DNA from 3 places in the Lactobacillus sp. ESL0225 genome. Region 1 is predicted to be linked to each of the others. Evidence: predicted binding sites of a transcription regulator. Region 1 holds the regulator's gene; each other region holds the start of a gene.
The links. Region 1 encodes NrdR, which represses ribonucleotide reductase genes. Its sites were predicted from a motif close to ACACNATATATNGTGT; they were not measured.

Region 1 (10,343 bases):
TAATGCTGGATTATTTGCGTATTCTGTACAAAGTATGAATAATTATGGTATGAACTTTGATTTTGTTTCAGTTGATTTGCATAATGAGGTTCACGAAATTATTGCAAACAATATTGAAACTGAATATGAACATAAATTTGCGGCCAAGGGTAATCCAATTTATGCTCTGCACGCTAATTTTGGGGTAAAATAATTAAGTACTTTATGAAGACGTGAGGTTTTAAAGATGGAACAAATTAAAGCATTTGACAAAGATAAATTAACTGAAATAACAAAAAGTGGACGAGTAATTCTGGAATTTTCTGCCGATTGGTGTCCTGATTGCCGTTTTTTGGATCAATTTTTACCAGCAATTGAAAAAGATTTTGCTGATAGCAAATTTTATCAGATTGACCGCGATGGAGCTGTTGACCTGGCTAAAGAAATGGATATTATGGGAATTCCATCTTTTGTTGTCTACCAAGATGGTCAAGAAATTGGTAGACTAGTTAATAAGGATCGTAAAACCAAAGAAGAAGTTGAAAATTTTTTGCGGTCATTGGACTAATGAAAGAGGATTTTGCTAAATGATTACTAGTATTAATAAGCGTAGTTATCCCAAGACTTTAATTGTGATTTTGGGTCAAGACCATGGTAAAAGTGAATATAACGAAAAGAACGATGTTACCCAGATTATTGATGAACAAGGCAATGTGATTGGTTATAACTTTTTTAATGTTGATCAATTAATTGATTATAATAGTTTATCTGATGGACAAGTTAAGCTTTCTGAAACTGATTTGGTGGCTTTAAATCAAAAATTAGCAGAAGTTGGTTTTACTGATCAGCTTGCCTATGGTAAACCGACTTTAGTCTATGGCTATGTGAAGACATGTGAAAAGCATCCCGATTCTGATCATTTACATGTTACAACTGTTGATGTAGGCGATAATGAAGAATATCAAATTGTTTGTGGAGCTCCTAATATTGCTCAAGGACAAAAGGTTGTGGTAGCTCTTCCTGGTACCTTAATGCCTAATGGGCAACAAATTTGGCCTGGGGCATTGCGGCATGTTGATTCATATGGAATGATATGCTCAGCACGCGAGCTAGGACTTGCTCATGCTCCCCAAAAACGAGGAATACTAGTTGTACCTGATGATTTTCCAGTAGGTGCAGCATTTGATCCTGCTGAATGTGATGAATTATTAGCAAGCGGAAAGATTGGTTTGTAATTAGCAAATAGTATAAAAATAAGTCTAAAAGTTAGTTAACTTTTGAGGCTTTTTTAATGCTGAAATATTAGTCTGTGCTGCTTTTTTGATAAAAATAATGGTAGAATGATAACCAGTGTTAAATGAAATTTTGGAGCTTAAAATATGTTAGATAAGAATAAACAAATTTGGTTTATTGGAATTAAAGGTACAGGAATGGCTTCGTTAGCTTTATTGCTTAATGATTTAGGCTATAACGTTGCGGGAAGTGATATCGAAAAATACACTTTTACGCAAACTCCTTTAGCAGAAGCTGGTATCAAAGTCACTAAATTTGCGGCCAATAATATTAAAGATACCGGTCAAGTAATCGTTAAAGGAAATGCTTTTAAAGACGACAATATTGAAGTAAGTACTTGTCAAGAGAAAAATCTATCTTGGCAAAGTTATCCTGATACAGTTGAAGAAATCATTAAATTACATACCAGTATTGGCGTCTCTGGTACTCACGGTAAAACATCGACTACTGGCTTGCTGGCTCAAGTTTTAAAAACGGCAGCGCCTACCTCTTATTTGATTGGTGACGGTGAAGGAAAAGGAGTTAAAGACTCACGCTTTTTTGCTTATGAGGCTGATGAATATCGCCGGCATTTTTTGGCTTATCATCCTGATTATCAAATAATGACCAATATTGATTTTGATCATCCTGATTATTTTAAAGATCAAGCGGATTATACTGCTGCCTTTCAAACAGCAGCTGATCAAACGCAAAAGGGGTTATTTGTTTGGGGAGCAGATGAGCGTTTACAAAAATTACATACTAATGCCCATAAATATACATACGGTTTTAATAGAAATGATGATTTTCAAGCAGTAGATATTAGGCGGTCTACTGCTGGGTCCAGTTTTAGTGTTATGCACCATGGAGAAAAAATTGGTCAATTTTCTATTCATTTGTATGGTGATCATAACATTCTAAATGCAACAGCAGTAATTGCTGTTGCATATACAGAGAATATTCCATTAGCAGCGATTCAAAAAGGTTTATTAACATATAAGGGAGCAAAACGGCGTTTTTCTGAAAAAGATTTAGGTGGATTTAGTATAATTGATGACTATGCCCACCATCCAACGGAAATGCGGGCAACCATTCAAGCTACTCGGCAAAAGTTTCCTGATAAGAATTTAGTTGTTGTTTTTCAACCGCATACCTTCACAAGAACAAAAAAATACGCTAATGAATTTATTGATATTTTGTGTGGCGTTGATAAAGCATATATAACGCCAATTTATGCTTCAGCTAGAGAAAGTGGTGGAGCAATTTCCAGTGAGGACTTGGTGGCAAAGATTCCTAATGCTGAAGTGATTAATCTTGATAACATTGCTGATTTAACCAAAATTAAGGATTGTGTAATTGTCTTTATGGGAGCTGGCGATATTCAAAAGTATGAAGCTGCTTTTGAAAAATTGCTCTAACTTAGAAGTGTTTGATTAATTATAGTAAAGATTGATAAATTAGTTTAATTAAATGAGCAAGTAATTATATTATTTGCTTTTTTATTTTGAAGTTTTAGATTTTCAAATTGACTGCCTATTATTTTGGTTTGGTCATTTTTTTCTTGGAAAGGATTGCATTCTGCAAGAAGTAAAAAAAACTGTTAGAATAAAAGAAACTATAGCTTTACTTGTGAGGAGATTCAATGGCTAATCAAAAATTACTTTTAATTGATGGTAATTCGATTGCATTTCGGGCGTTTTATGCCCTGTACCGTCAACTTGAAAATTTTAAAAACGCAGATGGTTTACATACTAATGCCATTTATACTTTTAAAAATATGCTCGATGTTTTACTTAGTGATGTTCAGCCTGACCATATTTTGGTTGCGTTTGATGCTGGTAAAACCACTTTTAGAACTGCCATGTATAGTGATTATAAAGGTGGCAGGCAAAAAACCCCGCCTGAACTGTCTGAGCAATTACCATATATTCATGAACTATTACATGATTTGGGGATTGCTACGTATGAATTAACTGATTATGAAGCAGATGATATAATTGGTACTTTTTCAAAAATTGGTGAAAAAAACAATTTTGAAGTAACCATAGTAACTGGGGATAAGGATTTAACACAATTAGCATCAGATAAAGTAACAGTAATGGTGACTAAATCAGGTGTACTGAACCTGGAAGCATATACGCCAGAACATATGAAAGAGGTTAATGGAGTGACACCTACTGAGTTTATTGATATGAAAGCTCTAATGGGAGATAATTCAGATAATTATCCTGGTGTGACTAAGGTTGGACCTAAGACTGCTGCACAGCTTATTCAAGAATATGGTTCAATTGAAAGCTTATATGAACATGTTGATGAATTAAAAAAGTCAAAATTAAAAGAAAATTTAATAAAGGATAAGGATAAGGCCTTTTTGGCTAAGAAGCTTGCTACAATCAATTGCAGTACACCGGTGACGATTGGTCTTGCTGATTTGAAAAAGAGAAGTGTTGATTATGATGCATTACGTCATTTTTATGAAAAAATGAATTTTCGTAAATTTCTAAATGATTTAGAACCGTCGCCTAAATTATTGGAGCCAAATGACAGTGCTTATCAAGCATCTAATGTTGAATTTACTGAATTAACCGATAAAAACCTCGCCTTAAAGGTCAAGGAAGCTGAGACGATTAGCTTTTATTTAGGAATGCTGGGGGCAAATTATCATTCAGCTACTTTTGTTGGTTTTGCTTTTGCGATTGATAAGCAAGTTTATCTTAGTCGCGATGTAAATCTTTTAAAGAATAACGAACTAAAAAGTATCCTAGAGAATGAAAAAATCAAAAAAAATGTTTTTGATTTAAAAAGAACAATGGTTGGTTTAAGACGTTTAGGTATTCAAGTTCAAGGAATCGAATACGATATGCTCTTAGCTTCATATCTGATTAATAATGAAAATAATTCTGATGATATGGCGGAAATTTGCAACATGTATGGTGATAATTCAGTAAAACATGATCATGAGGTATACGGTAAGGGTAAAAGTCAACAAATACCTGCTGATGATCAGTTGCTGTATAATCATCTTGCTACCAAAGTTGAAGCTATTGCTAGCTTAAAAGAATCGCTCTTGAGTAAACTTAAAGACCATGAACAAGATGACTTATATGCAAGTATTGAACTGCCTGTAGCTCGAGTATTAGCAATTATGGAGATTAACGGGATTAAAGTTCAAGCCCATACTTTAACTGATTTGCAGCAAGAGTTTGCCGTTGAACTCAAAAATTTAGAAAGAAAAATATATGAAGAGGCCGGCGAAGAGTTTAATATTAATTCACCGAAGCAATTAGGTCATATTTTATTTGAAAAGTTGGGGTTGCCTGCTATTAAAAAAACAAAAACCGGTTATTCAACTTCAGTTGATGTTTTAACACAATTGCAAGATCAAAGTCCCATTATTGCTGATATTTTAACTTATCGGCAAACTGCCAAAATTCAGTCAACCTATGTTAATGGGTTACTTGATGTAATTAAGCAAGATGGACGAGTTCATACTCGCTATCTACAGACTTTAACAGCAACTGGGCGTTTATCCTCTGTTGATCCGAATTTACAAAATATTCCTACTCGGACACAGGAAGGTAAGCAGATTAGAAAAGCCTTTGTACCAAGTGATCCAGCTGGTTACATTTTTTCTTGCGATTATTCTCAAATAGAATTACGGATTTTAGCTCAAGTTTCTGGTGATGAGCAAATGCAAGAAGCTTTTAGAACTGGCTATGATATTCATGCGCATACTGCTATGAAAATTTTCAAATTGAAATCTTCAGCAGAAGTAACCCCATTAATGAGGCGCAGAGCCAAAGCAGTTAATTTTGGTATTGTTTATGGCATTTCAGATTATGGGCTATCCAAAAATTTGAATATCAGTCGTAAGCAAGCTCAAGAATTTATCGATAATTACTTTGAACAATACCCCCAAATTAAAGAATACATGGATAAAGCGGTTCAAATAGCTCGTGAAAAGGGTTATGCTGAAACTATTATGCATCGCCGGCGTTATTTACCAGATATTCACGCTAAAAACTTTAATATTCGATCATTTGCTGAACGTACTGCAATTAATTCGCCAATTCAAGGATCTGCAGCAGATATTATTAAAATTGCGATGATTAATATGCAACGCAAGTTAGATGAACTTCATTTAAAAACAAAAATGGTTGTTCAAGTTCATGATGAATTGATTTTTGATGTTCCTAAAGATGAGTTAGCAACTATCAAAGAGATTGTTCCTGCAGTGATGCAATCAGCAGTACATTTAGATATTCCATTGGTTGCTGATTCAGGCTATGGTCATGATTGGTTTGATGCAAAGTAAGGAGATAGATCAATGCCAGAAATGCCAGAAGTAGAAACAGTTCGCCGAACTCTTCTTCCTTTGGTTAAAGGAAAAACGATTCAAGCAGTTACGGTGTGGTATCCCAAAATTATTGCTAGTGATTCTGAGCAATTTATTCAGCAATTAGTAGGTAAGAAAATCGAAACGATAGATCGTTATGCAAAATATTTACTAATTCGTTTAAGTGGTCAATTAACTATTGTTTCTCATTTGCGGATGGAAGGTAAATATCGTTTAGTAGAGGTTAATACACCTAAAGATAAGCACGATCATGTTCAAATAGCTTTTACAGACAAAACAGCATTACGTTATAATGATGTCCGTAAATTTGGACGCATGCAATTGGTTAAGACTGGTACAGAAAAGGAAGTAACCGGTATTAGTAAATTGGGCTGCGAACCTAATTCATCTGAATTCACTACACAGTACTTGATAAATGCACTTAGTCGCAAAAAAAAGAATATAAAAAATGCACTGCTTGACCAAACAATTGTTGCTGGACTTGGTAATATTTACGTTGATGAGGTATTGTGGCAGACAAAAATTCACCCACTAAGTTTAGCCAATCAAATTCCGCAGTTTCAAGGACATCAATTGCACGACAATATTAATGAACTAATTGACTTGGCCATAAAAAAGCACGGCACAACCATACATACTTATCTTGATGCAAACGGTGATACGGGCGATTTTCAAAAATTACTGAAGGTATATGGACATAAAGGTGAGCCTTGCCCACGCTGTGGGGTTTTATTAGAAAAAATCAAGGTATCAGGACGTGGTACTACATTTTGTCCCGATTGTCAGGTGATTTATAAGTGACTATCGTGATAGGCTTAACTGGTGGAATTGCTAGCGGGAAGAGTACGGCAGATGCATTCTTTCATAAAAAGAAGATACCAGTTATTGATAGTGACAGAATCGCTCATGAGCTTTTAAATATAGATCATGCAGGCTATAAAGTTGTAGTGACAGAATTTGGATGTAATATTTTAAATTCAGATAAATCAATTAATCGTGCAAAACTTGGGCAAATAGTTTTTAGTGATAAGCAGCAATTGGAAAAGCTGAATGCTATTACACATCCATTGATTTTAAAAGAAATTCAGGCTAAAATTACTCGATATAAAAAGCTAGGTGAGCTGATTGTTGTTCTTGATGCACCACTACTTTTTGAATCTAAAGCTCGAAATTTATGTGATTGTAGTATTTTAATTGCTTTACCAGAAAGTGAACAAATCAAGCGTTTAATGGTACGAGACAATTTAACTGAAAAAGATGCGATAGCTCGAATTAATAGCCAGATGTCGTTAGCCCAAAAAGCAAAGTTGGCTGATTATGTAATTTTAAATACCAGTACAATAAAAGTTTTAGAAACTAAATTAGATAAATTGATTAGTAAAATAATTAAGGAGTCAGAGTATGGAATGTCCTAATTGTCGACAAAATGCATCTCGTGTCATTGATTCACGACCTAGTGATGAAAATAGATCAATAAGACGGCGAAGAGAATGTGAAAATTGTGGTTTTCGGTTTACTACTTTTGAACGAATTGAGACAACACCTTTATTAGTAATTAAAAATGATGGTACACGGGAACCATTTAACCGCAAAAAAATACTTCATGGTGTAATGGCTGCTGGACAAAAACGGCCCATTACTAGTTCTCAATTTGAACAATTAGTTGATCATGTAGAAAATAAAATTAGACAACAAGGAATTAGTGAGATTTCATCTAAAAAAATTGGAAAATTGGTTATGGATGAATTAGCTGAATTAGATGATGTTGCCTATATTCGGTTTGCATCAATTTATCGTGAATTTAAGGATATGTCTAGTTTTATGAAGACAATGGAAGATATGATGGCCAAAAGAGAGAAGGGTAATTAGTCATGTTTATGACGCCCAATCCTAAACAGCCTTTTTTAATTATTAATCGGGTAGAAATTTCTATAACTGCACTGCGTATTCTAGTTAAGTTATATCAACCATTAATTGGCTCGTTAGCGCTAGCTTTATATTTAAGCTTAAATGAGGATTACCGTCCACAAATGATTCTGTCAGATGCACATGGACTGTATAGTTTACAAGAACAACTAGACTGCGACCTCAAAAGCTTGTTTATCGCATTACATAAGTTGGAAGCTGTCGGATTAGTTCAAACAAAATTACTCGATAATAAAATTATGGGTCAAGTTTTAACTTTTCGTTTGGCAGAAGTACCCAGTAGTAGTGAATTTTTTGCCACAACACTATTAGCTAGTTTATTAAAAGAAAAAGTTGGTGTTACAGTTTTTCAAAAGCTAAGTAGTGATTTTGCACATGAGAATAAGCAAAATAAAAATACTGTGACCGGATTGGCTAATGCGCAAGATATATCCGCTTCATTTATGGATGTTTTTAGTTTGCCAAAAGCAGAGGCAATCGATCCTTCACCAGAAGTCAAACAAGCAGTGCGTGAAAACCAGGTTGGTCAAAATCAACAAGCAAGTATCAATCAACAAGACAGTATTGATTGGGATTTTATGAAACAGCAATTTGAAATATATCAAATCCCAAATAGTGAAATTGATAAAAATCGTGAAGCAATTCGTGGTCTAATGCGGACATATGGTCTAGCCGAACAAGAATTTGTTGATGAAACTTTATCTTGTTTGCACGGTGAATATCAATTGAACATGCCATTAATTAAGCGAACGATTGCAAACACCATTCATGGTACAGATACGCAGCAACAGAATCAAAAACGGACGCTGCAAGCAAATTCAACTTTTAATGATAAGCAATTTAGTAAAAAAGAACAGGAAATTTTGCAATTAGCACATGAAAAAACTCCGGCGCAATTTATCTATTACTTAAAAAATGAGAGTCATGATTTTGTTGATGCAAGTGAATATCAATTACTTGATAATTTATATAACCAGAAAGGCATTTCAGCAGACTTGCTTAATATATTAACGTATGTTTGTCTGCAAAGTAGCCCTAAGCTTTCTTATAATTTAACTAATACGATTTTACATGATTGGCTGCAACATGGGGTACATTCAGGAGAACAAGCCTTAGAATATATTGCTAAAAGAAAACAGACTAAGCAAAAGAATAAAGTTAATCATTATCGTAACTATAGTAAAAAATCAATAGAAAAAGGTACCGATTGGAGTAAACGTCAGGCAAAGAATGAAACTGATGTTTCAGCAGATGATTTAAAGAACTTCTTTAAGAATTTTGAAAGTGAAAATGGTATGAAGTAGGTAAAAAATGCGTACAATAAATCAGCTAATAATTAAAAACAATTCAAAACTAACTAAGAAAAATAATTTTGACGAGATTCGCAAGCAAATTTTAGCTGATCCTAAAATTCAAAAATTTATTAATGTTTACCGAGATAAAATAACGGATGAAATGATTAATGCGAGCCTCTCTAGTTTATACGAATTTTATATCTCGCAGCATCATAAAGATCCAGTAATTGTTGGCTATCGTCCAGAATTGATGTTAAGTAGCAATGCCATCACACTTAAATATGTTCCTGAAGAAAGCAAATTAGCTCAAGATAGAGATCATAGTATCAAAAAGCATGTTCGTTTAATTAATTTACCACTAAATTTGCATAACGTACGTTTAAGTCAAGTGGAAGTGACTGCAGGACGCAGAACAGCTATTGCTAAAATTCAAGAATTTTTGAGTCTATATAAAACAAATGTTTATCAAAAGGGTTTGTATTTATCAGGCGATTTTGGCGTAGGCAAGACTTATTTACTAGCTGGTCTTGCTAATTCGATAGCAGCGATGAATAAACAGGTTATTTTTTTGCATTTACCAACTTTTATTGCTAACTTAGCGAGTCATTTTGGCGACAACAGTTTAACAAATGAAGTCCAGCGCATAGCTCACTGTGACTTATTGATTTTAGATGATGTTGGTGCTGAAACATTAAGTCAATGGTCAAGAGATGAAGTTTTGGGCATAATTCTTCAGGCACGAATGGACAATGAACTGCCGACCTTTTTCTCTTCTAATTTTGCAATGGCAGATTTAGAAGAACATTTTAAGGAAACCAAAAATGCAATTGACCCAGTAAAAGCAGCGCGACTGATGGAGCGTGTAAAGACACTCGCAACTGAAATAATTGTATCCGGACCCAATCGGCGTAGTTAATTTAATAAATATTGGTGGATTTTTTTGCTTTTTAAAAAATTATTGCAATTAAATGTTAAATATGTATAATTGTATTAAATGAATGAACATGATGTTGCTCGTATCAGAGAGAAAGACGGTATTCTGGAAGTTTTTTATTAGAGTCGACACCCCACTTATTCATTGTTAAAGAGTAAATAATTGGGTGAATTCCACTATCGATTCAGAAAGAGTGGGCTAGACAGAACTAGCCTAAATTGGGTGGAACCACGCTAAATACGTCCCAGTGCATAATGCACTGGGACTTTTTTTATTATTTGGAGGAAATATGAGCTTTTCAATTATTTTACCAGATGGATCAAAACGAGCTTTTGAACAAACAGTCACTATTAATGAATTAGCACACAGCATTTCAACTTCTCTTGGCAAAGCAGCACTTGCTGGTAGAGTTAACGGACAACTTCATCCAGTAGAATATGAATTAAATCAAGATGCTGAGGTTGCGATTGTTACTGATCGGGATGAAGAAGGTTTAAATATTTTAAGAGCTAGTGCAGCTTTTATTTTTGAAGCAGCAGCGAAGAAAGCTTATCCAGAGTTACGCTTAGGTGAACATGGG
Region 2 (10,343 bases), on a different contig from region 1:
CCAAGGTTGCTGAAGGTATGAACGTTAAGGGTGTAACTGTTCGGACTAAGAAGGAATTCGAAGACGCAGTTAAGGAATTTAAGCAAATGGATGGACCAATGTTAATTGACGTTAAGTTCACTCATGATATGCCTTACTCAACTGAGTTAAATACGCTTGATGATCCAGAATTCGTTGAGAAGTACCAAGCCCAAGGTTTGAAACCATTTAGCTATTTTGCTGAAAAATATGGTTTAGTTACTGATACTGCTTCAGGTGCTTCAGAAGCTGAAGAAGAACCAGAACCAGAAGAAGAAACAGATACAACTTCAGGTGCTTCAACACATTAAGATAACTAATGTTAATAAAAAAAGCGGGACTTTTGAAAGTTTCGCTTTTTTGTCATCTTACAAGTATAATAATAGATAATGATTTTAACTTCGGGAGGATTAAAGATGCAACAATTCGGAATTATTGGTTTATCGGTTATGGGCAAAAACTTGGCTTTAAATGTTAGAAATAACGGCTTTTCCATTTCTGGTTTTAGTATTGACAAAAAAGAAGTCGATGCGCTGGCGAATTATAAAGATGAAAAATTAAAGCCTACTTATTCTTGGGAAGAGTTTGTAAGTTCACTAGAAAAGCCGCGTAAAATTTTGATTCAAATTGCCGCAGGAAAGCCAGTTGATGAAACATTAACTAAGCTTTTACCACTATTAGATAAGGGAGATATTTTATTAGACGGTGGTAATTCTAATTTTCATGATACCAATCGCCGGTTTCATGAGTTACAAGAACACGGCATTCATTTTATTGGTATGGGTGTTTCTGGTGGTGAAGAAGGCGCTCTAAAAGGGCCTGCTTTGATGCCAGGAGGAGATGAAGAAGCGTATAAGGAAGTTGCACCAATTTTAGAAGCAATTGCTGCCAAGAACTCTGATGGCCATCCTTGCGTAAGTTTTATCGGCCCTGAAGGTAGTGGTCACTATGTCAAGATGGTTCATAATGGTATTGAATATGGTATCATGCAAGAATTTTCCGAAGTTTACGATGTTTTGCGTAAGGTTGCAGGGAAATCTAATGCTGAAATGTCGCAAATTTTCGCTGATTGGAATCAAGGCTTGGTTCAAGCATACCTTAGCGAAATCACTGCTGAAGTTTTAAAGCAAAAAGATGACTTAACTCCTGATTATGTAATTGATCATATTTTGAATGTTGCCTCATATAAAGGTACAGGGAATTGGATGCTTGAAGATGGTGTGCACCTTGGTGCACCAATTAGTGTGGTTGCTGAAGCTGTTTTAGCCCGTTTCATGTCTAAGGCGACTACACGTGAAGGTAAGGAAATCCAATGGAACGGTGAAGTCCCAACCAATTTAATTGATAATCTTGCAAAAGCCTTGCAATTAAGTCAAGCAGTAGCATATGCTCAAGGTTTTCAACAATTAAAAATGGCAGCTGATGCTTATCACTGGGAGTTACATTATCCAGCGATTGCTCAATCATGGGAAGCAGGTTGTATTATTCGCTCTTCAATGTTGAAAGATATTGAAAAGGCCTTTGCTAACGGCAAGCAGCTGAATAATATGTTCCAGGATGCTTACTTTAATAAACTAATGGAACAGAATTTACCTGCTTTACGTCAGGTAATTGAATTGGCAACTAGAGCTGGGATACCAACTCCAACTTTAAGTGCCGCACTAAATTATTTAGAGTCAATCTTTAATCCGAGTTTACCCGCTAATTTAATTCAAGGGCAACGTGATTATTTTGGTGCCCATACATACTATCGTAACGACCGAGCTGGTGTGTACCATACTCAGTGGTTTGAAGAAAAGTAATATTTGTTTCACATGTAACAAAAAGCAGTTAGTCTAAAGGCTAGCTGCTTTTTTGTAGTTGATTAAAATAATTTATTAGTACAAATATGTATAGTTGAACTTAAAGCCTATTAAGTCAAAAAAAGATAAATAATTCCAAGTAAAATAAGACTAATTAAATAATCAATTAAGGCGGCAATACCTTTTTTATTGCAATGGTAATTAGTTCTAAAATTTTGCTGATTAAACCAATAATCTATGCTAAATGAAATTATTGCTACTATAAAAATAAAGCCTAAACCGACCATCATTTTGTGATAATTGGAACTAAAAATTAAATTTAAACTAGGAAATATGGCCAAAATTGTAAACGACAATGCAACTTTATAATTATTATAAAATTTACTCATTGATAGTTCCTCTTAGTTTTTTAACTATCATAACTTATTCTTTAATAATTATATCATAAAAAAGCCATGTTTTCATGGCTTTAATAAATTGATTTTACATGTTGGTTATCAAGAAAAAGATAATGAATACTATAAACAAGACATACATCATGGGTGAAACTTTTTTGGCTTGTTTAGCTGCAATCATCGTAATGGGATAAGCAATCATCCCTAAAGCTAAACCATTTGAAATACTGTAAGTAAGTGGCATTCCAACAACCGTTAGGAAAGCGGGGAAGGCAATTTCAAATTTATCCCAGTTTATTTTTTTAAGATTACCAGCCATTAATACGCCCACAATAATTAATGCAGGTGCTGTAACTGTAGTCGGAATAACAGCTAGTAAGGGGCTAAAAATCATGCTAATTAAAAATAAAATACCTACCAAGATAGCTGTTAAACCTGTACGTCCGCCCATAGCTATGCCAGCACTTGATTCAACAGAGGTTCCAAGGGGAGCAGTTCCTAGAACTGCTCCTTCAACCATTGCTAAAGAATCAGATAAAAAAGCTTTTCCAATTCGCGGAATTTTGCCACTTTGATCAACCATGCCAGCTTGTTCGGTCATACCAATCAAAGTTCCAGCAGTGTCAAAAAAAGTAACTAATAAAAAGGTTAGCACGACCATAAATAATTGCGGTGTATTAATATCCTTAAGGTGGAAAATAGCTTGACCAAAGGTTGGTGCAATACTTGGTGCAGCAGCAATAACTCCTTTAGGCATGGCTATTTGGCCAATTAATACACCAAAAATGGCAGTTACAACCATGCCAATAAAAATCGAACCAGGTATATTCATTGCCATCAAAATAACAGTTAGTACTAAGCCAAATAAAGTAATCCAAACGGCAGGCGAATTAAATTTACCCAGAGTTACTAAATTAGAATCGCTGTTAACAATTAATTTACCATTTTGTAAACCAATAAAGGAAATAAATAAGCCAATACCGGCTGATATTGCGTATTTTAAATCTTGTGGGATTGCATCTACAACTTTTTCTCGTAATTTTAAAACAGTAATTAAAATAAATAAAATTGAAGCAACTAAAACTGCAGCTAACGCGGTTTGCCAATTAATATTCATACCGCCACAGACGTTATAAGCAAAAAATGCTGCACTACCTAGTGTTGGCGCAAGGGCAATTGGATAATTAGCTACGAATCCCATAATAAAGCAGCCAATAGCAATTGATAGAGCAGTGACGGTAAAGGCAGCGCCTTTATCAATTCCAGCTGCATGTAAAATATTAGGGTTAACAAAAAGGATGTAGGAGAGACTGACAAAGGTGGTTAATGCGGCAATCAACTCACGTTTGACAGTGGTATGAGCATCGGTTAAATGAAAGACTTTTTCTAGTGTCGTCATTTTTTCCTCCAAAAAAATAAATAATAAGATTAATAAGTTTAGTGTAGCATATTTAGGTAAAATATTTCCTTGGAAATAAAAAAACAAATCAAATAAGATTTGTTTTAGACTAATATATTATTAATTTTTGTTAGTTAGAAGTTCAAAACCCACAAAAAGATGATGAAGACAAGGAATAAAATCCACATCATAGGGGTTACTTCTTTAGCACGCTTAGCAGCTAACATACATATTGGATAAGTTATCAAACCTAAAGCAAGGCCATCGGAAATAGAGTATGTTAGGGGCATCCCAACTAAAATCAAGAAGGCGGGTACGGCAATTTCCATTTTGTCCCAATGGATATGTGCGGTATTTTGTGCCATTAACACGCCCACAATAATTAAGGCCGGCGCTGTTACATGAGTTGTAAATAAACCAAGCAAAGGGCTAAAAATCATTGAAATCAAGAAAAAAATTGCCACAAAAACTGCGGTTAATCCTGTACGACCACCTACAGCAATTCCAGCGCTTGATTCTACAAATGCTCCAACTGGTGAGGTTCCTAAGACAGATCCCACCATCATAGCAGTAGAATCTGATGCTAAAGCTTTACCAACCCGTGGCATCTTATTATCTTTCATGAAGCCAGCTTGCTGAGCAAGCCCAATTAGTGTACCTGCAGTATCGAAAAAGGTAACCAATAAGAAAGTTAAAACTACTACCCACATTTGTAAAGAATTGATATCTTTAACATGAAAAACAGCTTGACCAAAAGTAGGGGCAATACTTGGAGCTAAAGAGATAACTTGGTGAGGTAAAGCAATTTGTCCCGTTAATACACCAAAAACGGCTGCCAGAATCATGCCAATGAAAATAGCTCCGGGGATATTTAAGATCATTAAAACAATAGTGACCAGCAAGCCAAAAATAGTAATCCAAACGGCAGGATCATGTAAAGAGCCTAGACCAACCAAGGTTGATTTGTTACCAACGATTAAGCCCCCGTCTTGCATACCTAAAAAAGCGATAAATAGACCAATACCTGCAGAAATAGCAAATTTTAAATCGGCTGGGATTGCATTAATAATTTTTTCCCGTAATTTAAACATTGTAATCAAGATAAAAATGATTGAAGCCACAAAAACGGCTGCTAATGCAGTTTCCCAAGAAACATGCATGCCGACACAAACAGTGTAGGCAAAGAAGGCATTAATCCCTAAGGCTGGGGCTTCACCAATCGGATAATTGGCAATAATTCCCATTAATGCAGTTCCCAAAGCACTAGCTAAAGCAGTAGCGGTAAAAACTGCCCCCTTATCCATACCACTAGCTCCTAGAACGCTGGGATTAACAAATAGAATATATGACATACTAATAAAAGTAGTCAGTCCAGCCAGAAATTCGATTTTGATACTAGTTTTATATTTATCGAGTTGAAAATAACTCTTTATAAAATCCATTTGACATCTCCTGATAAAATGTTCGTTTTTGTATAAATTTTAACAACTTATTTAGTTTATCACTGATGAAAATAATTGCAAACACGAATTATTTCAGGATAATTTTAATTACAAATATGATTTTATTAACAATCAGTTAGATTTCTTAGGTAAGGATGAGCTACTTTTTAGTTACTTTAAGTAAATTTTTGGGTAAGAGGAGAATGAATTCGATTTTTGAACCACTTATAATCAATTCGAGCAATAGTTTGTTCTTTAGCTAATTTGATTAAAGCACGGTTGATTTTTTGACGTAAGATAATATCACTTTTTCTCAAGCCAACAGCAAATTCTTCTTTAGGAAAGGGACTTTGAATTTCAAAAAAACGGTCTGGTTCTTTTTGGTGTGAAATATAATAGTTAGCATAAGTGCTATCAAGTAGTAAACCCTGTATTCTTTGTGAATTTAGATCAATAAAAGCGTTGGTAAAAGAATCATAGAGTATTGGATAGTGGTTTTTAATTTGCTTTTTATATATATTAGGGTAATTTATAACGTCGTTATAACCAGATGACCCGGTTTGTACACCTAATGCTTTGTTTTTCAATGAAGCGGGGTGAACAAGCTTATTTGTTTTTAATGACACTAAGACTTGGGTGCTATTTAGGTAGGTTTGACTAAATGCTACTTTATTTGCTCTACTAGGGGTTTTGCTAAAGCCATTCCAGATCAAATCAATAGTCCCGTTTCGTAATTCGGTTGTATTCATTGACCAGTCAATAGTTTGAAAGCTCACCTTTAGACCATATAATTTAAAAACAGCAGTTGCTAGGTCAATGTCATAACCAACCAACTTACCATTTTTTTGCCGAAAACTCATTGGCACAAATGTGTCATCAACACCAATAATTACATAGCCTCTTTTCTTAATTCTTGTCCAATTGTCTATTGAATTAGCATTTTGTCCGACTGAGACATTGCTGCAGGCTACTAGAAAGAAAGACGTAGATAATATCATTATTGTAGTCACAATACGTTTAATTTTCACTTAATTTACCTTCTTAGTTAGCTAAAGTATTAACGGTAAAGATGCGATCAGCTATCTGTTTAGCAAATTCCATATCATGCGTAACGACAATTTGTGTCATGCCAGTATTATTTTTAAGTTGCAAAATAATTTTGGCAACTTTATTACGTAAAGCTGGATCTAGGGCAGAAGTAGGCTCATCGTAACATAGAATTTGTGGCTTCATTGCTAATGCACGAGCAATAGCAACTCTTTGCTTTTGTCCGCCTGAAAGTTGATAAGGATAAAGTCGTTCTTTACCGGTTAAGTCAAGTTCTAGTAATAGTTTTTGCACTGCTATTTGTAATTCTTGCGTAGTATTTTTAAGTACTAAGCGAGGCGCTAAGGTAATATTATCTATTACATTTAGGTTGGGAAACAATTCATAATTTTGAAAAACAGCCCCCATAATTTGTTTGTTTTTGTTTTGCTCGATAGGATTAAATTCTCGTTGATTCCAATAAAAATGACCAGCATCAATTTTTTCTAAGCCAGTTAGACAACGTAGCAGGGTCGTCTTACCAGCACCAGAGCTACCTACAATTGCTAAAATTTGTTGGTCTAAAATAGTTAGATTAAGGTTATTTAAAATAATTTTTGAACCAAATTTTTTGGTGATATTTTTTAATTCAAGCATAGTTGTGACCCCAATTAGTTATTTCCATTTTGAATAATTAAGTTCGATTCGCTTTAAAAGAAATGAAATGATTCCAGTTATTAATAAGTAAATTATGCCTACCATAACTAAGGGGGTCAAAGTCACATCACGTGCACTAGCTACATTGCCAGCACGTAAAAGTTCACCAAGACCAATTACGTAGACTAAAGAAGTATCTTTAATTAAGTTGATAATTTCATTGCCAATTGAGGGAATAACTATTTTACTGACTTGTGGAATAATAATATAACGCAAAGTTTGCCAATAATTAAGTTGCAAAACGTGAGCACTTTCATATTGTCCTTTGGGAATAGACTGAAAACCGCCACGGAATATTTCAGCAAAATAAGCAGCATAATTCATAACTAAAGCAACTAAAGCAGCGTCATAGCGCTGAAAAATTATACCAATAATGGGTAAGCCATAAAAAATAAAGATTAATTGCAATAATAGTGGGGTTCCACGCATAATCCAAATATAAAATTTAAAAATTAATTTTAGGGGTTTAATGGCTGATAGTAAGCCTAGACTGGTAATTATTCCTAGTGGAATTGCCATAATGATTGTCCCCAAAAATAGCAGTAAAGTTATTTTTACTCCTGCGAGTAAAGCAGGAATAATTGAGATAATGTAAGCCATCGCTATCTTTTCTCCTTTTAAGTCAAATTGCACAGTAATCTATCTAGGATAAGTAATTACAAGCATAACATAAATAAAATATTAAATTAGTTTTTTTGATATCACCTTAAAAAAGTTGACTATGATTATTTATTAATAAGCTACTTTAAAAGAAGAAATGCTAAATAAGAAATAGTTAGGACGAAGGGTAATAATTTAGGCATCATTTATAATATTTTGTATTTAAAGACGATGAATTTGGACATAATAATACCCCGAAATTATTTTGATTTCGGGGTATTGCTAAATTAAATCTAATCTATAAGTTCAATATTAGTTGATTTATGCCATGTCTCAGGTAGTTTGCCAATCTCTTTTAATTTAGCGACTATCTGGTCAAGCACAATTTGGCGATCTTGATTATTGGTCATAAAATCTAATTGATCACCGTTAATTGTCATTTTAGGTGAATAGGCATATTTTTCATACCATGGCTTGTAATATTGCAGTAATTGCTTATAGTAATCTTCTAAAGTGGCATCATAACTAAGTTGTTCATAAGGACGACCACGTTTTTGAATTCGTTTGAGCATCGTGTTATATGATACATCAATATGAACAAGCAAATCAGGTTGACGCTTAGGCATATGCTCAAGTTCAGTCATCATGTTGTTTAGAAGTTCATAATATGTGTCAACCTCTTCTTTGGTTGCTCGTCCAATATCAGCATTCATTTGAAAAAAGAGGGCATCTTCATAGATTGATCGATCAAGGACATTGTTGTCATCCGTTAATGCATCTTTAATGCTACGAAAACGAGTATTTAAGAAAAATACTTGTAATAAGAAAGCATATTTTTTGGGATCCGCATAAAAAAGAGGCAATACAGGATTATCGTCAACACTTTCGTAAAATGGTTTGGTTCCTAAATAATTGGCTAAAATACTAGTTAAACTGGATTTACCGGCTCCAATTGGCCCGCTTAAAACAATAACTGTCATCACGTTCCTTCTTTACTATAAATTGCCTACTTCGTGCAATTTATTATCAATTTGCTGTAAAACTTCTTTTTTGGCATGCTCATCAACAATAAAGTCATATTGATCACCATCAATAGCCATTTTAGGCGAAGCATCATAACTCTCATACCATGGCTCATAATAATTAATTAGACGGGCATAGTAGTCTTTTAAACTGGGATCGGTACTTAATTGCTCAAATGATCTACCACGTTTTTCAATGCGTTTTAGCATCGTGTCAAGAGAAACGTGAATATAAATTAATAAGTCCGGTTTCTTACTTGGGTTACCAGGTGTATCTTCCAACATATTCTCAAGTAAACTATCGTAAATCTTAAACTCAGTCGGGTCAGCCACATTATTTTCGGCATTCATTTGGAAAAAAAGGGCATCTTCGTAGATGGAACGATCAGATACACTATTTTTTTCTTGAATTGCCTGATTAATCTGGGCTAAACGATGATTGAGTAGATAAATATTAAGTAAAAAAGTGTAGCGTTTCATGTCTTGATAATATAGAGGTAAAACAGGATTGTTATCGATTCCTTCATAAAACGCTTGTGTACCCAAATGCTCAGCTAAAATACTAGTTAAACTGGATTTACCGGCTCCAATTGGCCCACTTAAAACAATAACTTGAATCACGTTCTTTCTTAAATACAATATATAGATTCATATCTAGTTTAATACGAGATATAGTGGTTAGACAAGCAAAAAATTAATTAAAATAATAATTTAAATGTCAAGTGTTTTTGTATAATACAGCTTAAAAAAATATCAAAATACATATAGCTTTTATTTTGTTACACGTGAAACCTTAACTTGCGAAGCAATAAATTTTTAGACAAAAAAGTGATAAAACACGATTCAACCGAATTTAGTGATTTATCACTTTTTGTTAAGTAAAGTAGAATTAGTTAATTATAGTTAGTTAACTCTAGCTTTGGCTTCTTTTTTATCTTCTACTTTGTCCTGCACTTTATCAACTTGACCACCAATTTTTTCTTTAGCATCTTGGGCCGTACCGGTAATCTTGTCTTGTAAGCTAACCGAATCTTTCTCATGTTGTTCTTTAGTCTTTATATCAACTACCGTTACATTAACTTCAACAGTATCTAAGTCAGTCATTTCTTTAACTTTATCATGGATTTTTTGTTTAATTTGGTCATATAATTTAGAAATTTGAATACCATATTCAGCAACAATTTCAATGTCTACAGCTACTTGTTTTTTACCAACTTCAACATTGACCCCTGAAGTAACATCATCGTTATTGACAATTTTATCAGCTAAGTTTGAAAAGAAGCCACCGTTGACAGTTAAGAGCCCTTTTACGTCTGATAAAGCAATACCGATAATTTTTTGAATTACCTTAGTATCATAATTTAAATCGCCTTTTATTTCTTGTTTTGAATTAGTTTGTACCATAAATATCAGTTCCTTTCGGTATTATTCGATTATTATCTGTTTTTTAAGTTTTTTAGTAAGGGCCAATAATGACCAACTAAAGCGCCGCAGACTAACATAACGATGACGAAAATAGTTTTGTAAAATCCCAGTCCGATAAAACAAAATGCTAGTAATAAACCGATTACTGCACCGCTTATTTCTGGGAGGTACTTTTCTAAATTTTCTTTCATTGCTTGCCTCCTTTATTGAACGCGCTGTTCTGGTTTATTAGAAGTGTGATAGTTTACAAATTTAATTTTAATTTTAGGCTTTTGATCAATCCCTAATAATAGCTTGAGATTTTTGTCTAATTCTTCTAAATAATTGTCAAGCAAGGGAGTCATATTTTCAGCTGCTCCAAGGTCGCCACTAATCTTAATTTTGATTTTACGATTAGTTAGTCGTGAAGCCACTTTTGGATTCTTTAAATAAGGTAAATCATTTAAAGAATTGGCCACATAGCTATTAATAGCCTTGCTAGTTATTTTAACTTGACC
Region 3 (10,343 bases), on a different contig from region 1:
CAGGTAATCTATTTACTAGTCCCAGCGAATATTATCAAATCCAGGCTGGTCTTTGCAATGGAAAGATCCTGAATAAGAATGATTTTTATTATCTAACACATTTAAAGAGTAAGGTCACAGATTACTCTGGTGGAATGTATTTACAAAATAACGATTCACTCAAATTAGCATATGGTAGTATTGCAGCTATGCATTTTGGCACTTGGGTGCAGTTGACAACCGATAATCAAAATGGAATTATCATGTTTTTAAACCAAACTGATGATAATAAAAATGACCAAAAAGCAGTAGGATATGAAATATTGCAGCATATTAAACCTAATACGTTTGTTCCTCGCTAAAATCAGCGCTACACAATAAAAAGCTTCTATAATTCATAGAAGCTTTTTTATTATTCAAATAGTAGTTGATACATTTTACTTTCTAAAGGATGTTGTAGCCGTAAATTCATACCAACTACTGCCTTTTTTTTCGGACCCAAAAGTTCTTCTTTAACGGTTTTCTTTTGTATATCAGCTTGACCTAAATAAAAAAATTTCTTGCCTATAGCATCACTTTTTTTCACAAACAAATGTAGTTTCATCTTCGGTGTATTAAGTAATCTTTTAACTTCATCCGAATTTATGTGCCGTGGTGCCCTAGTATACCAACGCAAAGTTTGACCATCTTCTAATGTGTTATGATATAACGCATTACGCTTTTGAGATGAATCCTTTTCATAGGTAATAAAAATCGGAGTTTCTTTTTTATCTACACGATAGCCATACATTGGTGCAGAAACATCTTTAGGCCAATCAAGCAAACGACATACATCCTTGCGCTCATATTGCTGATAAAGTGTAAATTGTTCTTGCTTATTATAGCGTTGGTTAATTTTTAGCCCCGTATTAACTACATCAGTAAATAATTGCTTAAATATATGATTGTTCTGCAAAGCCTGGCTCAATTTTGGTGCTAAAAGATAATTAAGTAAGTCATCCTGTTGTATTAGTGATTGACCACCATATTGGGCCTTCTTGGTTGTCTGCCTTTGCTTAACGTCAAAAAAATCTAATGATAAAATAGCCAATACCGACTTTAAAACTGCTTCGTTACAATATGTACCAAATCTTTTTAATATATTTTCAAATTCCCTATGACTGATATGTTCTTTTGTTAGTAAGGCTTGCAGTAGTAAGAGTTCATGCGGTCTTTTACCATTTAAAAGTTCTTTGGTTAAAAAAGACAAGATCGCATGCTCAAATTCAGTTAATTTAACTGATTCTCCCATTTTAACCAAAAATTGAGCATAATTTTGAAAACCAGTATGATTAGCAAATACCTCAGGAGAAGTTGAACCATAGTTAACAAAATCAAAAAGCAAGGGCACACGACCAATTTTTTCTTTTAATTCTTGATAAGATTGCCTTAATTCTTTAACGCTATCAAGTTTAATTTTGTCAAGCGAAGCCAAAATTTTAGTCGATGCAATTTGGCTAAAATTAATAGTTGAAACATCAATAAATCCAGGTAAGATAGTCTCCTTACGTACTTGATCGATATCTCGGCTGTTATCTTGATTTAAGGCAATTGGAATTAAATAATTATTTTTATAGTTACCAATAAAATCAATTACCGTTACATAGTCCTTCCCAGCATATTTACGTAATCCCCTACCAAGTTGCTGAATAAAAACAATACTTGACTGTGTGTTACGTAACATCACAATTTGATTAAGAGCTGGAATATCAATCCCTTCATTAAAAAGATCAACTGTTATAATATAGTCAAGCTTACCTTGTTCAAGCTGTTCAACTACTTCTTGTCGCCTTTTTTCACTATCTTGATTAGTTAAGGCAACTGCAGGATGGCCCTTGGCAGAAAAAGCCTGGGCTAATTCACGTGCTTCTTCTTGTCTACTACAAAAGACAAGTCCCTTAGCTCTATTACCACAATAGCCATAATAATCAAGTTGTTGTAAGACATAATCCACTCGTTTTGGTGCTAATAAATAGCGCAAATTAGCTGTTTCATCAATCACCTCATTATCGACTTCATAATCAGCAACTCCAACATAATGAAATGGTGTCAGCATCTGTTCCTTTAAAGCATCCCGTAAGCGAATCTCATAAGCCAAATTGTAATCAAATAACTGATAAACATCTTGATTATCCATTCGCTCAGGCGTAGCCGTCATACCTAGCCAAAATTTAGGCTTAAATTTTTTGAAAATACGCTGATAACTTGGAGCTGCAGAGCGATGTGCTTCATCAATTAGAATATAATCAAATTCGGTCTGACTCAATTCCGCTAAAACTTTAGATTGACTTAAAGTTTGTACCGTCGCAAATATATATTTACGATTCAATTCATGTTTATTTCCGGTCAATAAGCCATAATCGGTTTTGGCTCCACCAATTACTTGATAAAAGCTAGCTAAGGCATTTCGTGCTATTTGCTCACGATGAACAACGTAAATAAATTTTTGTGGCTTAAAAGCCTTTACCGCAAATGCTCCTAAATAAGTTTTACCAGTACCTGTAGCAGATACTATTAAACCGCGTGACTGACCACGAGCAATTAATTGACGTAATTGCTTTAAAGCAGCTTTTTGCATCTGATTGGGAACTATTTCCTGAGAAATAGGTAGTTGGCTTTTTGTTTGCCGTTTTATTTGGGGGCGCACCCAACTTTGTTCATATGTTTGCAGCCATGAACTAGTCAGCTCTTGACTAACTTTTTTTAAAGTCTCAAGTTGCTTATTAATTTGCTTAGTTAAGGTCGCATTTTCTTTCGCACTGACCTTTAGCGCCCACTCATAATTACTAAGCAAGGCTGATCTAGTAAAATTGGCACTGCCGATTATCATAGTTTGCCAGTCATCGTGCTCAAAAAAATAGCCCTTAACATGAAACCCATTTTTGGGTGCTATTTTAACTGATAAGTTATCGATCTTTAATAATTCGTGAAAAACGCGCGGATCATTAAAATTTAAATAATCACCGGTAATTAAAGTTCCTGAAATACCTTGTTGCGCTAAGTCTGCCATTATCACTTTAAAGGGAACTAGCATATCTTGCGTAATAAACGCAACTGCCCAAGTAAAGTTTTTACAATGCATAAGTTCATAACGCAAAGTTAACCAAATATTTTCATGTTTTGTATTTGTTAACAGCTTAGGACCTACAATTTCATGTCCTGGATAAGATAAATCATATAGACCATTAAGAATTGCATCTTGTAGTGTATCATTCATTCAATATTGCCTCAGCACCATTTTATATAAAATAAAGAGAAATCTAACTTTTTTGGATTTCTCTTTATTTATCTTTTAAATATCAATTTCAAGTAAAATCGGACAATGGTCTGCTCTAAGCCCAGTATCAATCATCTCAGAACGTTTAACCTTATCCGCAATTCGCTCACTAGTTATCCAATAATCAATTCGCCAACCAGAATTATTTTGCTTGGCGGTCTTCACTCTTTGGGCCCACCAAGAATAAATTCCTTCAATATCGCCATTTACTTTTCTAAATGTATCTACAAAACCAGCTTCAAGTAATTTCGTAAAACCTTGCCGCTCTTCATCTGTAAAACCTGCTGAATGATGATTATTATCTGGATGTTTCAAATCAATTTCTTTATGAGCACAATTATAATCTCCACTAGCCAAGACAGGTTTCTCTTGATCTAGTTTTTTCAAATAATCGCAATACTTCTTATCCCAACTTTGCCGCTCACTTAGACGCTTTAAACCACTGCCAGAATTTGGTGTATAAACTTGGGTAACAAAATATTTAGGAAATTCTAAAGTAATAATTCTACCTTCATCGTCCATTGGCTCAGGTGCGCCAATTCTAGGAAAAGTTGCTAATGGTTTAAGTTCCTTCTTATATAAATACATTGTCCCCGCATAACTTTTACGAGCTGGCTCTTGGGCCGAACGCCAAACAATTTCATATTCAGGAAAATTTTTTGCTAAGATTTCTTGGTGCTTTTTAGTTGGACCTGTCGAGCGCAACTTAGTTTCTTGAAGGGCAATAATATCCGGCTTATGCTCGTATATTTTTACTAAAACCTGCCGGGTTGCTTCAGCGCGTGATGATGTTCCCGTCAAAGCTGCATTTAACGAATCAATATTCCACGAAATTAAAATCATTTATTTCTCCTTTGTTGTATCTTGCTTACCCATTATATATTTTTTAAGATTGTCTTGTTATCTTGCAGCACTTACTCATGCAAAATAAAATTATAAAATTCTAACCTAATTCAAGCCACAAAAAAGCTGCTCATTATTTCACGACTTTAGTCAAAAAATACTGTACATTTATTTACTTAGTTTAATCCTATCTCATTAATAATGTAAGCGATTGCTTTAATAGCAGGTTATAATAAAAGTAAGATTCTTCACAAGTTTATATTTTTAATTCAATCATTACAAGTGTATAATAGCACAAGAGAGAATAATGATAATCTATGGAGGTTAGATTTTATGACTAAAATTTATGCTTACGCTATCCGTAAAGATGAGGAACCATATGTTCACGAATGGCAAGCAGCCCATCCCGACATTACTGTTGATTTTACAGATCAACTGTTGACCCCTGAAACTGCTCAATTGGCTCAAGGAGCTGATGGTGTTGTTACTTACCAACAATTAGATTACAAAGCGGACACTATCGAAGCTTTAGATAAGCTTGGTATTCACAATTGGTCAATTCGTAACGTTGGAATTGACAACATTGACTTAAAAAAAGCTAAAGAACTTGGATTTAAATTAACCAATGTTCCAGTATATTCACCTGATGCTATTGCTGAACATGCTGCTATTCAAGCTGCTAGAATCTTACGCCAAGATAAGGCAATGGATGAAAAACTTGCTAAACATGACTTCCGTTGGGCACCAACAATCGGTCGTGAAGTACGGGACCAAACTGTCGGTGTTATTGGTACGGGACACATTGGCCAAGTATTCATGCAAATCATGGAAGGCTTTGGTGCTAAAGTCATTGCTTATGACTTATTTAAGAACCCCATCTTAGAAGAAAAGGGTTATTACGTTGATAGTTTAGATGAATTATATGCACAAGCAGATGTCATCTCACTTCATGTCCCTGACGTTCCAGAAAACATCCATATGATTAACGATGATTCTATTCAAAAGATGAAAGATGATGTTGTTATCATTAATGTATCTCGTGGTCCTTTAGTTGACACCGATGCTATCGTTCGTGGATTAGATTCTGGTAAAATTTTCGGTTTTGCAATGGATACTTACGAAGGTGAAGTTGGTATTTTCAATAGTGATTTCACCAATAAAGAATTACCTGACAAGCGTCTTGCCGACTTGATTGACCGACCAAATGTTTTGGTAACCCCACACACTGCTTTTTACACTACTCATGCTGTTCGCAATATGGTTATTAATGCTTTTGATAACAACTTAAAATTAATTAAGGGTGAACCAGCTGATACACCAGTTGATTTAAATAAAGAATTTTAATTTCACAAATTAATTTATTCTACTTAAACACATGCTATAACTTTACAAAAAGCACCGATTTATTTCGGTGCTTTTTGCATTTATTTTTTATTATTATCATACCCATTAATTAGCTGAAGCGTTAGTTGCCTGGATTAAAGCACCACGAAAACCTAATTCTTCTAGCTTATTAACTCCTTTTATGGTTGAACCACCTGGCGTTGTTACTTCATTTTTTAATTCTTCTGGTAATTTTTTTGTATCAAGAGCTAATTGAGCTGTACCAATTAGCATTTTTTCAATTATTTCATAGGAATCCGTCCGCTTAACACCATTTTCTACTGCAGCATCACTTAGGGCTTGGATTAATAAATCAACATAGGCTGGCGTACACCCAGCAATTGTGCCATAAATTCCTAACTTATTTTCAGGAACAACATAGACATCACCCATGCAAGCAAAAATATTTTTAGTTAGTTCGATTACTTCTTGTTTTTCCTCAGAAAGAAAGCTAATTACTGTGATACCCCGACCAATTTTAACTGGTGTGTTAGGAACAACTTTGACAAAAGTTGCATCTGCTGAAATCAGCTGCTTAACCTTTTTTAAATCGCCACCACCAGTTGAAATAATTATGCCATGATAAACTTGTCCTAGTTTTATAAAAATATTATCAATTGCTGAACCACCTACTGCTACAATTACTGCTTCACAGGGTTCAAATTCATTATACGTATCTACTAACTGTAACCCATATCTAGTTGCCAGTTTTTGTGCAGATGCGTGCCCACCGTCATAAATATAAATATCCTCACTAGCAGTTTTAGCTTGTAGTAGTCCCTGAACAATAGCAGTACCAATTTTACCAGTTCCAATAAATCCAATTTTCATTTCAATCACCTTCAATTGTTTAAAGAGTAGCATCAGCAATTAACACTAATTTTCTTGAAAATCAGCCAACCACTGTCACATTAATAACACTTCACTTTATTATACCGAAATCATTAATTAACTAAGCACCTAGCAACTTAATTTATAAATCATTTTTAAGTAGCTTAACGAATTGGGGATAATTTTTTACTTCATACAGGGGATGCAAATTCATATTATTTTTTCGGTGCCGATGGTTATACCAAATACTATTAAAGCCATAATTTTCTGCACCTAAAATATCTGACTGCAAACCATCACCAAAAAAAATTGTTTCAGCAGGTCCGATTGAAGATAAATTGAAAAAATAATCAAAAATACGTTTGTCTGGCTTAGCAAAACCAGCTGCTTGAGAAGTAACAATTAAGGAAAAATAATTTTTTATTCCTGCCAATGCAAGTCGATGTTCTTGCATAAAGCTTTCGCCATTACTCAGAACTGCTAACTGGTAACCTTTTTTTTGAGCAAATCTAAGTGTATCTATAACACCTGGCAACAACTGATGAGATTCACTAAAATAACTGCGGTACTCTTGCATAATTAATAGACCATCAACATTAATTTGTAGGTTATCTTTGAGAAAGTTATGAAAAACCATTTCACTGAGCTGGTCGTAGGTGATCTTTCCTTGTTCTAACTGGCGCCAAAGACCTTGATTGTAACTGTTATAACGCTGTTGCAACGCCGTAGTTAATTTCCAATGATGGGCATTAAAAAGACTACGTAAAGCATAATGTTCTGTAGCAGCAAAATCAATTAAAGTATCATCAACATCAAAAATTATTTGTTTAAATCGCAAATAAATCTCTCCTTATTGCTATTAATATATAAATTAATCTGTTTACTATCTATTTTATTAAAATTAGCGGACAAAGTCATTTAACATGTTTAATCCAGTATTATGCTAACACACTTTAAGTTGGCTTACCTTTATTAAATCGCCTTAGCATAGTTAGTCTATTTAAAAGATTATTCTTTGTAGTTTTTCTTTACCACTTCAAGTCATTAGGTAAGCACAATTTTTAATTTATTGTGCTTTTTTCTTTGCTATTTATTTTTAAAACTTAGTATTTCTTACTCGCACATAAAAGACTGGCGTTATTTTTTTATTTGCTAATTTTTTATTGCATACACAACATGTTGTGGTATCATTTTTTATATAACCATACATGATGTAGTTGTGAAACAAAATTTATATCTAGGAGTCATTTTTATTATGAAAAATTCAACCATAACTTTAAGTCAAGCCTATATTGACCGAGTGAAACAAAATATTACCCCCCATTGGGGCGAATTAGGCTGGGTTACTTACAAACGGACTTATGCCCGGTGGCTACCAGAAAAAAATCGTTCTGAAAATTGGGATGAAACCGTTAAAAGAGTTGTGGAAGGTAATATCAATCTTGATCCCCGCTTAAAGGACTCACCTTCAGATAAATTATTTAATGAGTTAACCACTGAAGCTCAAGAACTATTCAAAATGATTTATGGCCTTGCTGCTACTCCATCTGGTCGCAATCTTTGGGTTTCTGGTACTGACTATCAAAAACGCAATGGCGATTCCTTGAATAACTGTTGGTTTATTGCTATTCGTCCTCAAGCTTATGGTGCCAGCCATATTTTGCCCGATTATTTAAAAAAAGAACAGGTAGCAGTTTCAATGCCCTTTTCTTTTCTATTTGATCAACTAATGAAAGGGGGTGGTGTGGGATTCTCAGTTACTCAAGATAACATAAAAAAAATACTCCAAGTCGACAATAACATTGATTTAACAATTATTATTGATCAAGATAGTGATTCTTATACTGATACAATTAAACTTGGTGCAATTGATAAAAAAAAGTGGTCTAAACAAAATAGTACTCCAAATGACTGCATCTATTTTGAAGTGCCCGACACACGAGAGGGCTGGGTCTTAGCCAATGCCAGATTAATAGATATGCATTTTAATCAAACAAATCCTGAGCACAAGACTAAATTAGTCATTGATATCAGTAATATTCGTCCTTATGGAACAAAAATCAATGGTTTTGGTGGTACAGCTTCTGGGCCAATGCCGTTAGTTGAAATGCTTTTCGACATTAACAAAATCATCAATACATGTTCAAACCGCAAAATCAGTTCAGTTGATGCAACAGATATTTGTAACTTAATTGGCAAAACAGTTGTTGCTGGTAACGTTAGACGATCAGCTGAGTTAGCATTAGGTTCTAATACAGACCAAGCATTTATCACTATGAAACAAGACCAAGATAAGCTCTATCACCACCGTTGGGCATCAAATAATAGTGTAGCAATTGATGCTGCGTTTACCAATTACGAACCGATTGCCAACGGTATTAAAGAAAATGGCGAACCAGGCATTGTGAATTTGGACTTATCTCAAAACTATGGTCGAATTATAGATGGATACCAAAAAGACGTTGATGGTGCAGTAGAAGGAACCAATCCTTGTGGTGAAATTTCTCTTGCTAATGGTGAGCCTTGTAATTTATTTGAAGTTTTTCCTTACATTGCTGAACAACAAAATTGGAATTTAAAAGATGTGTTTAGATTAGCCACCCGCTATACCAAACGTGTTACATTCAGTACTTACGATTGGGCTATATCCCGGGAAATAATTTATAAAAATCGTCGTATTGGCGTATCTATGTCAGGCATTCAAGATTGGTTATTGAATGATTTAGGGCACCGTGTTGTCACTGGTTTTAAAGAAGAGAGCGATCACGAAACTGGAGCTAAAATTCAAGTACCGATTTATGATCCGAAAGGAATTGAAATGGTTTCTAACGCATACCAAGCGGTTGTGGATGCAGACAATGAATATAGCCAAGCTTTAGGATGTAATCCTTCAATTAAACACACTACAGTCAAACCATCAGGAACGGTAGCAAAACTTGCTGGTGCTTCTGAAGGTATGCACTTTCACTATGCAGGCTACTTAATTCAACGAATTCGTTTCCAAGCGTCTGACCCGCTTCTTAAAGCCCTCGCTGAATGTGGTTATTATTCAGAACCAGATGTTTACACACCAAATACAGTTTGTGTTGAATTCCCACTACGAGCTGCACATGCAGATAGTGAAAATTTTGCCTCTGCTGGCACGGTTTCAATTGCTGAGCAATTCGCAACACAAGCTTTCTTACAAACATATTGGTCCGATAATGCTGTAAGCTGCACCATTACCTTCCAAAATGATGAAGGTAAGCAAATTACATCTTTATTCAACCAGTACCGCCATATTATTAAATCAACCTCTCTTTTGCCCTACTATGGTGGTTCATTGAAACAAGCTCCAAAAGAGCCAATTGATAAAGAAACATATAAAAAAAGAAAAGCCTCAATTATTGCCGATGTTGCTACAGTCTTTGCCAAGCAAAACAATGACCAAAAAAATTTGGAATTAATTGATCAAACTGATTGTGAATCAGGGTCTTGTCCAGTCAAATAAATCAAATTAGAATTATATAATTTAGGAGAATTTATTATGAAAAAAAACAAATTAGCAGTTCTTGCTGGAATAGCAACTATTTTTACTTTTTCTCTTACAGGCAATCAGACTAGCCAAGAAGTTATGGCTAAGCCTAGTAATAAAATTACCGTAGCTTATACACTTAATGTAAACAAAAAAAATATAAAAAACAAAAAGGTTAAACTCTCTAAACATGCAACAGTGATGTCTGGTCTTAAAAAAGCTTGGCGAGTTAAGAGCACAAATGGCTTTATCACTGCAATAGATGGTAAAAGTCAAGATACTCACAAGCAAATTTATTGGACTTATACAATTAATGGTAAATTTGCTAATAAGGGAGCTGCGGAACAAAAAGTAAATAACCACGATAAAGTTAAATTTACTTTAGCCAAAATGAATTAATGCTTAACTCAACTAAAAAAATAGCCTTAATGGCCGTTTTAACAGCAATGTGTGTATCCCTAAGGCTTTTTAAAATTA

Region 2: a site for NrdR is predicted at 9,084-9,099, ahead of F5ESL0225_RS07785 (deoxynucleoside kinase). Genes of this name have one in related genera too.
Region 3: a site for NrdR is predicted at 7,522-7,537, ahead of nrdJ (ribonucleoside-triphosphate reductase, adenosylcobalamin-dependent). Genes of this name have one in related genera too.

The regions. Positions count from the first base shown of each region.
Region 1 is NZ_REHK01000008.1:127,224-137,566, reverse strand. It holds gene trmB (tRNA (guanosine(46)-N7)-methyltransferase TrmB) at 1-193, shown strand, start outside; gene F5ESL0225_RS05495 (thioredoxin family protein) at 227-547, shown strand; gene ytpR (YtpR family tRNA-binding protein) at 567-1,214, shown strand; gene murC (UDP-N-acetylmuramate--L-alanine ligase) at 1,359-2,669, shown strand; gene polA (DNA polymerase I) at 2,894-5,566, shown strand; gene mutM (bifunctional DNA-formamidopyrimidine glycosylase/DNA-(apurinic or apyrimidinic site) lyase) at 5,579-6,409, shown strand; gene coaE (dephospho-CoA kinase) at 6,406-7,023, shown strand; gene nrdR (transcriptional regulator NrdR) at 7,010-7,477, shown strand; gene F5ESL0225_RS05460 (DnaD domain protein) at 7,480-8,838, shown strand; gene dnaI (primosomal protein DnaI) at 8,846-9,745, shown strand; gene thrS (threonine--tRNA ligase) at 10,053-10,343, shown strand, end outside.
Region 2 is NZ_REHK01000010.1:371,827-382,169, reverse strand. It holds gene spxB (pyruvate oxidase) at 1-329, shown strand, start outside; gene gndA (NADP-dependent phosphogluconate dehydrogenase) at 435-1,820, shown strand; gene F5ESL0225_RS07820 (hypothetical protein) at 1,931-2,209, opposite strand; gene F5ESL0225_RS07815 (NCS2 family permease) at 2,304-3,614, opposite strand; gene F5ESL0225_RS07810 (NCS2 family permease) at 3,749-5,056, opposite strand; gene F5ESL0225_RS07805 (amino acid ABC transporter substrate-binding protein) at 5,233-6,054, opposite strand; gene F5ESL0225_RS07800 (amino acid ABC transporter ATP-binding protein) at 6,098-6,739, opposite strand; gene F5ESL0225_RS07795 (amino acid ABC transporter permease) at 6,758-7,399, opposite strand; gene F5ESL0225_RS07790 (deoxynucleoside kinase) at 7,693-8,379, opposite strand; gene F5ESL0225_RS07785 (deoxynucleoside kinase) at 8,395-9,042, opposite strand; gene F5ESL0225_RS07780 (Asp23/Gls24 family envelope stress response protein) at 9,325-9,825, opposite strand; gene F5ESL0225_RS07775 (DUF2273 domain-containing protein) at 9,858-10,037, opposite strand; gene amaP (alkaline shock response membrane anchor protein AmaP) at 10,050-10,343, opposite strand, start outside.
Region 3 is NZ_REHK01000002.1:13,653-23,995, reverse strand. It holds gene F5ESL0225_RS00265 (serine hydrolase) at 1-341, shown strand, start outside; gene F5ESL0225_RS00260 (DEAD/DEAH box helicase) at 392-3,235, opposite strand; gene F5ESL0225_RS00255 (exodeoxyribonuclease III) at 3,311-4,138, opposite strand; gene F5ESL0225_RS00250 (D-2-hydroxyacid dehydrogenase) at 4,472-5,482, shown strand; gene F5ESL0225_RS00245 (pyrroline-5-carboxylate reductase) at 5,588-6,352, opposite strand; gene F5ESL0225_RS00240 (YjjG family noncanonical pyrimidine nucleotidase) at 6,495-7,190, opposite strand; gene nrdJ (ribonucleoside-triphosphate reductase, adenosylcobalamin-dependent) at 7,608-9,842, shown strand; gene F5ESL0225_RS00230 (DUF4430 domain-containing protein) at 9,879-10,265, shown strand; gene F5ESL0225_RS00225 (ECF transporter S component) at 10,265-10,343, shown strand, end outside.